4 regions of the Streptomyces sp. NPDC005402 genome follow, and region 3 is predicted to be linked to each of the others. Evidence: riboswitches for the same ligand, from Rfam matches in the RefSeq annotation. Region 3 holds a riboswitch; each other region holds the start of a gene.

Region 1 (2,192 bases), on a different contig from region 3:
AGGCCGGTCACCACATAGGGGGAGCCGGTCCGCACCGCCAGCCGGATGCTGCCATTGCCGAACTCCGTCACCCGCAGCGTCCGGCCGCCGGACAGCGGGATGTCCCGCTTGCCGATCTCCACCGGTCGCTCGTCGGCTGCCGCCATGGGCCCCTCCTCGTTCGCGTGAGGGGCGCCACGCTACGCCGCCACGCGGGCAACCGGGCCCGAGAAACAACCCTGGCGCGAACCACCCCGCGGATGACGTATGCTGGTCACACAACGACGCGGGGTGGAGCAGCTCGGTAGCTCGCTGGGCTCATAACCCAGAGGTCGCAGGTTCAAATCCTGTCCCCGCTACTCAAGGCTCAGGGCCGGAATCCATTTAATGGACTCCGGCCCTGAGTGTTTCCCCCCGTCGGTCACTCGGCTCGCCTGCGCGCTCTGACCACCTCACCCCGGCGCACTGCTCGCCGTACGACGTCTTCGTGACGTGGGGTGATCGGATGACCGCCCTCCGCATAACAAATGACATACCGTCAATGCCTGTGTGACGCCTGAGGCAAGGTCAACTCGCCCGTTTTTAACCGTTCATGGGCCGTAAGTCCTGCGGGATTTCGTTAACGATCAAGCGGAACAGCTTGGAATCGGGCCCCCGGGTCTATTAACGTTCGATAACGCAGCGCGGTCGTCCCAGCCGTCACAAGAGACGGCTCCGTGCTCACGCGCCGAATTCCGCAAGGGAACCGGGGAACCACCAACTTGGGGTGAATCGCTCGTACTCCGCCGTGGCAGCACGGCGGGTATACGCGCGTAGGAGACCTTCCTGCTCCGAACCCGTCAGCTAACCCGGTAGGCGAGAAGGAAGGAAAGGAGCGCGCCCACGTGGCGTCCAACCCGCCTGCCCCCGAGGCGCCGTACGTACCCAGCGACACCCTCGTGTACGGCGGCTACCGTGCCGACGACGAGGCCCCGCTCGGCGAGTGGAACCCGACCGCGGACTCCCTCGCTCCTGTACGAGGCCGGCACCGCGTCGCCAAGCAGCGTGGCGGGGGATTCGCCCGTAGCTCCACCGTTCTGGGCGTCGGCGTCATAGCCGCCGTCAGCGCGGGCGGGATGGCCAGCGCGAACACCGGCAAGCCGCCGGTCTCCATCTCCATGCCGGACCTGCCCAACGTGGGCTCGCTCATCTCTGAGGACTCCGACACCGCCGCGGACGACACGAGCGCCTTCAGCAGCGTCGGCGCCACCACCACCGACACCGCCCAGGGGACGTCGGACGCCGGTGAGGCGCTGCGCTCGCGCATCCTGGCCCAGGCCGAGGTGCAGCAGGACCAGCTCGACACCAAGGCCGCCCAGGCCGTCGCGGCCGCCGCCCAGAAGGAGGCCGACGCGGCCGCCGCCAAGGCGGAGAAGGACGCTCAGGAGAAGGCCGCCGCCGCGAAGAAGAAGGCGGAGGAGGCGGCCGCGAAGAAGGCCGAGGCCGCGCGCCTGGCCGAGCTCGCCAAGCAGTACACGCTGCCGACCTCGTCGTACACCATCACCTCGACCTTCGGTCAGGCCGGTTCGCTGTGGTCCTCCGGCTACCACACGGGCCTCGACTTCGCCGCGCCCACGGGCACGCTCATCAAGGCGATCCACAGCGGCACCATCACCGAGGCCGGCTGGGCCGGTTCCTACGGCTACCGCACGATCCTCACCCTCGACGACGGCACCGAGCTGTGGTTCTGCCACCAGTCCTCGATCAGCGTCAGCGTCGGCCAGAAGGTCGGCACCGGTGACGTCATCGGCCGCGTGGGCGCCACGGGCAACGTGACCGGCGCGCACCTGCACCTGGAGGTCCACCCGGGCGGTTCGGCCGACGGGATCGACCCGATGGCGTGGCTGCACGGCAAGGGGCTCACCCCCTGAGGCCTCCCGCGAGGTCCTGAGCATTCCCGCGAAGTCCCGCGAACTCCGGCAGCCCTGACGACGTCCCCCCGACGTCAGGGCTGCCGGTGCTTCGGAGCAACTGATTCCGGTTGTTTGCGAGGACTTTGCGGCCGTAGCGGAAGACCGGCGTCCGGCGCGGGCGTTGACGTATGGCATGACTTCCCTTCGCAAGCTCGGCTCCTCCGACCTCGAGGTCTTCCCGCTCGCCCTCGGCGGCAACGTCTTCGGCTGGACCGCCGACGAGCCCACGTCCTTCGCCGTCCTCGACGCGTACACCGCGGC
Region 2 (2,192 bases), on a different contig from region 3:
CTCACCGGCATCGACCTGGACGCGCTGCTCGCCGACACCCTCGGCTCCTGGACCGGCTCCACGGCACAGCCGCGCCCGGTACCGCCGGTGACCGCCGACGACACCAGCCGGGTCGTCATCGTGGACCGCCCCGGCGCCGTCCAGACGCAGCTCCTGATCGGCCGTGTCGGCGCCGACCGGCACGCACGCGTGTGGCCCGCGCAGGTGCTCGGCACGTACTGCCTCGGCGGCACCCTCACCTCCCGCCTGGACCGCGTCCTGCGCGAGGAGAAGGGCTACACCTACGGCGTACGGTCGTTCGGGCAGGTCCTCAGGTCCGCGCCGGACGGCTCGGGCGCCGCGATGCTCGCCATCAGCGGTTCGGTCGACACCCCGAACACCGGTCCCGCGCTGGACGATCTGTGGAAGGTGCTGCGCACGCTCGCCGAGGGCGGCCTCACCGACGCCGAACGGGACGTCGCCGTACAGAACCTCGTCGGTGTGGCACCGCTCAAGTACGAGACCGCGGCGGCCGTCGCGAGCACGCTGGCCGACCAGGTCGAGCAGCACCTGCCCGACGACTACCAGGCGACGCTGTACCAGCAGCTCGCCACGACCGGCACCGTCGAGGCCACCGCCGCCGTCGTGAACGCCTTCCCGGTGGACCGGCTCGTGACGATCCTGGTCGGCGACGCGGCCGCCATCAAGGAGCCCGTCGAGGCCCTCGGTATCGGCGAAGTCAAGGTCGTGACGGCCGAGTAGAGGGATCCTGTCCCGAAGGGGCCCTGGTGACGCGGGTGTCACCAGGGCCCCTTCGACACCCGGGTCTCTTAGATGTCCGAATTGGGCAGGAGGTTGCCTGTCTGCCCTGTGGGATGCGCTACAAAAGCCCTGATCGGTTTGGGGATTGAAAGTGGCCCCGCTTAGCGTCCTCTGGGCTGTCCGTCAGGCACTGCGCCGCGCCCGCGGCACCGGACAGTCATCGCCGAGTCCCCGCATGGCGCGAGCCAGGGGAGCCGGGGACCCACACCACGAGTCCCTGGGGTGAATCGGACGCCCGCGCACCGCGAGGGGGTCCGTAGGAGACCTTCCTGCTCCGAACCCGTCAGCTAACCCGGTAGGCGAGAAGGAAGGAAAGGACCACCCACCACATGGCGTTCACCTGCGCCACCGGGAAGCACCGTCGTCCCAGCCGCATGAAGCGCACCACCGCCCGCGCCGCAGGCGTCGCGGCCCTCGCCACCACCGGCGTCATCGGCACCCTCGCCGCCCCGGCGCTCGCCGCCGACAACTCCGTCGAGCAGACCGGTCTCATGCCCGTCGTCACCGTCGGCGACTCCCTCGCGGACCAGCTCGACGCCCAGGCCGAGGCCCAGGCGCAGGCCGCCGCGCAGAAGAAGGCGGCGGCGGAGGCCAAGCGCAAGGCCGAGGCGCGCGCCAAGGAGATACGCGAGGCCAAGGAGCGCGCCGCCCGTGAGGCCGAGCGCAAGCGTCTCAACGCCTTCGTCGCCCCGATCTCCGGCTCCTACATCTCCACCGGCTACAAGAGCGGCGGCTCCCTGTGGTCGTCCGGCAGCCACACCGGTGTCGACTTCCACGCCGCCAGTGGCACCTCCGTGCACGCGGTCGGGCGCGGCACCGTCGTCGAGGCCGGCTGGGGCGGGTCGTACGGCAACAACCTCGTGATCAGGATGGCCGACGGCACGTACACCCAGTACGGCCACCTGTCGTCCATCGGCGTCTCGGTGGGCCAGTCGGTCACGCCCGGCCAGCAGATCGGGCTGTCCGGCGCGACCGGCAACGTCACCGGGCCGCACCTGCACTTCGAGGCGCGCACCAGCCCCGAGTACGGCTCGGACATCGACCCGGTCGCCTACCTGCGCTCGCACGGCGTCAACGTCTGACGACCCACCGCACGATCTCTGCGAGGCCCCGGCTCCCCCGAGCCGGGGTTTCGTCGTTTCCGGCACCCCGTTGTCCAAAAAATATCCCCGGATTCCCGTCCGCCGTCGGAAATTCCCGCTCATTGCAATAGAGTCACTGAACACACGTCAATCGGCGACGTTTCGCGGGGATTAAGACGGAGGTCGGACATGCGTATTCCGGCGCACTCGGTATGCACGGCGATCCGGGACGACATCGTCGCCGGTGTCCACGAGCGCGGGAGCCGGCTCACCGAGGAACTGCTCGCCCGCCGCTACGGAGTCTCCCGC
Region 3 (2,192 bases):
CGCCACCGACCTGGACGGCACGCTGCTCCGCGCCGACGACACGCTCTCCGACCGGTCGTTGACCGCGCTGGCGCGGGTGGCGGCGAGCGGGGCCCGGCATCTCGTCGTGACGGGACGGCCGGCGCCCAGAGTGCGGCCGCTCCTCGACGACCTCGGCAGCACGGGGCTCGCGGTGTGCGGACAGGGCGCGCAGGTGTACGACGCCGGCGCGGACCGTCTGCTCTGGTCGGTGACCCTGGACCGGGAGTTGGCGGAGACCGCGCTCGGCAAGATCGAGGCCGAGGTCGGGCAGGTGTACGCGGCCGTGGACCAGGACGGTGTCGACGGGCTCACGCTCATCGAGCCGGGCTATCTGATGCCCCACCCGACGCTGCCCGCCGTGCGGGTCGGCCGGCGCGACGACCTGTGGCGCGAGCCGATCAGCAAGGTGCTGCTGCGCCACCCCTACCTGTCCGACGACGAGTTGGCGGTCACGGCGCGCTCGGTGGTGAGCTCACTGGCGACGGTCACCATGTCGGGGCCCGGGACCGTCGAACTCCAGCCATGCGGCATCACCAAGGCGACCGGCCTCGCGCTGGCCGCCGAACACCTGGGCCTGGGGCCCGAGGTGACGATCGCCTTCGGGGACATGCCCAACGACATCCCCATGTTCGACTGGGCGGCCCGCGGCGTGGCGATGGCCAACGCCCACCCCGAACTCAAGGCCGTGGCCGACGAGGTGACCCTGTCGAACGAGGACGACGGCATCGCCGTCGTCCTCGAAAGACTCTTCCCGCGGGCGTAGTCCCTAGTACGCGCCGAACACGTTGTCGATGGACCCGTACCGCTGGGCCGCGTAGTTGCAGGCCGCGGTGATGTTGGCCACCGGGTCGTACGGGTCCCACGAGGTGTTGGCCACGTGGTACGCGTTGAAGGTCGGGTCGATCACCTGGAGCAGGCCCTTGGAGGGCGTGCCGGCGGCCGCGTTGGAGTCCCAGAGGTTGATGGCGTAGGGGTTGCCGGAGGACTCGCGGATGACGTTGCGGTAGATGCCGTCGTAGGAGCCGGGAATCCCGTGCTCCGCCATGACGGCGAGGGAGGCCCGGATCCAGCCGTCGAGGGTGTTGGAGTAGCCGAGCGTGGTGGCGGTCTGCACGGTCGGGGTGGCCGCGGACGCGCTGGTCGCGCCGATGAGCGGCAGTGCGAGGACGGCGACTCCGGTGCCGGCGACGGCGAGCTTGCGGGCGAGACGGCTGGTACGGGTACGGCGGTGCTGAGCGGCAGCAGACATGCGAAGTTCCTCTCCGTCGCCTGCGAGGTGAGCTGTCGGGTTCGGGCGGGAGATGCCCGGCCACGCCGACGAAAGGCGTGACTTCACCCCAAGCCGTACCGGTATGTCCGAAGACGACCGGTCCGGCGACTTACCTGGTTCCCCCGCTCCTGCCGTGGTTCTCGGTGGGTGTTGTGGGCGGTGGCAGGATTCGGCGTCCGCCCGACAGGCCGGGAACGTATGCGAGAGCACATGTCCGGAACAAGTGGCGAATTCACATGCCGTGCCTATTGACCTTGGTAAGAGGCATTTGGGGCACTTGATCCTTTGCGTTCGCCAAGCCTCAACTCGCGCACAGCAAAAGGCGGATCGACAGATTCCGCATTCATGCCGATCCGCCCGGACGAGTGGGCCACATCACAGTCGAGCGCAAGAGGGGTAAAACGGGCAAGAAGGCTCAACTCATGTTCAACCGGCCGTCCGTGGGATCCGCTTCTCCCACGTCCGGTGGAAGACCACCTCGCCGCCGTCGGTGCAGACGACCTCGTCGGAGGTGAGGAAGTCCGTTCCGTCACAGGTGATCTCCGAGCGGGTCCGGACGGTCACGTCCCAGGCGAGCTCGGGGCGGTGCAGCCGGATCGACCAGTCCGAGCGGGTGCGGGCGGACAGGGGGTCCTGCTCGTCGATCGTGTACGTGTCCCGCGCGTCCTCGGTGAACTCCAGACCGTCGGGGTACGCGCGCGTGCCGCCGTGCCGGGGGCCGACCTCCAGACGCCACTCGCCCTTGGCCACGTCACGGACGACCAGCCGCTCGGGGCGGGGCTCGTCAAGGGTGGCGGGGGAGTTGGCCCCCAGCGGACCGGACTGCTCCGCCTCCTCGAAGGCGATGGCCGAGTTCACTTCACGCGCGCGTACCGGCAGTTCGAGAAAGCTGCCCGCCGGC
Region 4 (2,192 bases), on a different contig from region 3:
GTGACACGGTCCGCCGGGACCGCGGTGGGTTCTGCGAGTCCGAGCCTAACCGGCTCCGGGGGATCGGCCACCGTGTGGACCGCCCCCTGGACAGAACCGAGAGTAAATTGTTTCTGAACTGAACAAAGACGCCCCCGCAGCGGCCCATGAAAAAACCCCGCCCCGGTGCGTACGGGGGAACACGCACCGGAGCGGGGAGCCCGTGGGGACGGGGGGGGACCCTCACGAGGCCTTCATCCTGAAGGACACGGCTGTGAGGGCCCTGTGGTTCAGCTGGGCCTTACTTCAGGTGCAGCTGCTGGCCCGGGAAGATGAAGTCGGCATCGTCGATGATGTCCTTGTTCAGCTTGAACAGCTTCTGCCAGCCGCCCTTGACCTTGTGCTTCTCGGCGATCGAGCTGAGGGTGTCACCCTTGACGACCTTGTACTCGCCGTCGCCCTTCTTGACCTTCTTGCCGGTCGGGGTGGTGACGGTCTTCTTGGCGGCCGGACGGTCGGTCGAACGCGAGGCGCTCTGCTCGTCGGTCGAACGGGTGCTGGTGCCCGAGTTCGAGGAGCTGGAGTTCGAGCTGGAGGAGGACGAGCTGCTGCCGCCGTTGTAGCCGGCGCTGGACAGGCCCGTGCCGCAGACCGGCCAGGCACCCTTGCCCTGGGAGGCGAGGACCTTCTCGGCGACGGCGATCTGCTGCGACTTGCTGGCCTGGTTGGCCTGCGCGGCGTACTGCGTGCCGCCGTACGCGGCCCAGGTGGAGGCCGAGAACTGCAGGCCGCCGTAGTAGCCGTTACCGGTGTTGATGGACCAGTTGCCGCCGGACTCGCACTGGGCGACGGTGTCCCACTCGGAGGCGGTGGCGGCGGAGGCGTTGCCGGCCGCCATCAGCGGGGCGGCGATGGCGACACCGGTGACACCGGCGAGCGCGGCGGCGCGGGTGGCCTTGGACGGACGGCGGTGCTTGCCCTTGCCGGAAAACAGCATGGTGGATCCCCTCACCGACGCCTGCGAGGTGAGCTGTCGGGTTCGGGCCGGTTGAGTTGCCCGGTCGCACACCTCGCGGTGCGCGACTTAACCCCAAGCCGGTCCAGCGTGAACTGCTGGGTCCGGCACTTACCTTGGGTCCCCCGCTCCTGCCTACGGCGCTTGACGCGACGACTGTTCCCGTACGGCCGCTGGCAGGATTCGGCGTTGCGACAGACGGGGCTCGGGTTGCCGAGCGGTCACGACCGTAGACACGCGATCGGCGGAATTTCAAAGACGATCAGGGCTTCTGAGACTCATCCCACACTTTCACCAAAGTGGACATTCAGTGCGAAGTGTGACGTGAACTCCCGCTGCTTTTCAGGCCTTTTCGGCCCTATTCAGCCCCTGTGTCGAGCGTCTGACCGGCGACGATGTTGCTCGGGTCGGCCCCGATACGGTCCTTGTTCTCGGCATAGAGGGCACGCCATCCGCCGTCGAGGCCAAGGGAGTCGGCGATGGAGACGAGGGAGTCGCCCTCCTGGACGGTGTAGGTGGCGGCGTGCCGGCCGGCCGAGGGCGAGGCCGTGCTCTTCGTCGCACTTTCCTCGGCGCTGCCGCCGCGATGCTTGCCGGAACCCAGGGCGCCGACGTCCACGAGGGCCGAAGAGCTACCCTCCTGCCACGACTTGTCCGCTTCGCCCTCTTCCGGGCTCACCACGGGCGAGCTGCCGGAAGGCCGCGCGTCCTTCGTGGCGGAGTCCTTGGATTCCGAAGAGTTCTTTTTGTCCGACTTGGCGGCACCGTCGTCGTCGCCGGAGGGAGTGGCCGACGGCGAGGGCGTCGCGGACGAACCGTCCAGTGCGTCGAGCAGACCGGAAGACTCCTCGGAGCCCGAGGAGTTGGAGGAACCGGACGAACCAGACGAGTCGGATGTGGCGGACGAGCCGGAAGCCGAGGCCGAGGGCGTACCGCTCCCGACGCCCGTGTCGACGTCCGCCGAACTCGAGTCCTTGCTGAGACCGCCGAGCAGACCGCAGGTCGGCCACGCGGCGATGCCCTGGTCGTCGAGGAGCTTCTCGGCCACGGCTATCTGCTGGCTGCGGCTGGCCAGGTCCGCGGTCTCGGCGTATTCGAGGCCGCCGTACTTCTCCCAGTTCTCCTGGGACATCTGCAGGCCGCCGTAGTAGCCGTTGCCGTCGTTCGCGCTCCAGGAGCCGCCGCTCTCGCACTCCGC

The links. Region 3 has a riboswitch for cyclic di-AMP ahead of ABZT02_RS07890 (transglycosylase SLT domain-containing protein). Riboswitches for the same ligand answer to the same signal wherever they lie in the genome.
Region 1: it holds a riboswitch for cyclic di-AMP, as region 3 does, so the genes downstream of both, ABZT02_RS38060 (M23 family metallopeptidase) here and ABZT02_RS07890 (transglycosylase SLT domain-containing protein) in region 3, are expected to answer to the same signal.
Region 2: it holds a riboswitch for cyclic di-AMP, as region 3 does, so the genes downstream of both, ABZT02_RS05420 (M23 family metallopeptidase) here and ABZT02_RS07890 (transglycosylase SLT domain-containing protein) in region 3, are expected to answer to the same signal.
Region 4: it holds a riboswitch for cyclic di-AMP, as region 3 does, so the genes downstream of both, ABZT02_RS15670 (transglycosylase family protein) here and ABZT02_RS07890 (transglycosylase SLT domain-containing protein) in region 3, are expected to answer to the same signal.

What each region holds. Positions count from the first base shown of each region.
Region 1 is NZ_JBEXFB010000028.1:22,280-24,471, reverse strand. It holds gene ABZT02_RS38070 (hypothetical protein) at 1-146, opposite strand, end outside; tRNA gene ABZT02_RS38065 (tRNA-Met) at 265-338, shown strand; cyclic di-AMP (ydaO/yuaA leader) riboswitch at 695-852, shown strand; gene ABZT02_RS38060 (M23 family metallopeptidase) at 864-1,889, shown strand; gene ABZT02_RS38055 (aldo/keto reductase) at 2,065-2,192, shown strand, end outside.
Region 2 is NZ_JBEXFB010000002.1:539,667-541,858, reverse strand. It holds gene ABZT02_RS05425 (pitrilysin family protein) at 1-741, shown strand, start outside; cyclic di-AMP (ydaO/yuaA leader) riboswitch at 953-1,117, shown strand; gene ABZT02_RS05420 (M23 family metallopeptidase) at 1,131-1,883, shown strand; gene ABZT02_RS05415 (GntR family transcriptional regulator) at 2,073-2,192, shown strand, end outside.
Region 3 is NZ_JBEXFB010000003.1:413,220-415,411, reverse strand. It holds gene ABZT02_RS07895 (HAD family hydrolase) at 1-784, shown strand, start outside; gene ABZT02_RS07890 (transglycosylase SLT domain-containing protein) at 788-1,270, opposite strand; cyclic di-AMP (ydaO/yuaA leader) riboswitch at 1,275-1,447, opposite strand; gene ABZT02_RS07885 (CocE/NonD family hydrolase) at 1,718-2,192, opposite strand, start outside.
Region 4 is NZ_JBEXFB010000007.1:113,783-115,974, forward strand. It holds gene ABZT02_RS15670 (transglycosylase family protein) at 281-976, opposite strand; cyclic di-AMP (ydaO/yuaA leader) riboswitch at 980-1,147, opposite strand; gene ABZT02_RS15675 (transglycosylase family protein) at 1,353-2,192, opposite strand, start outside.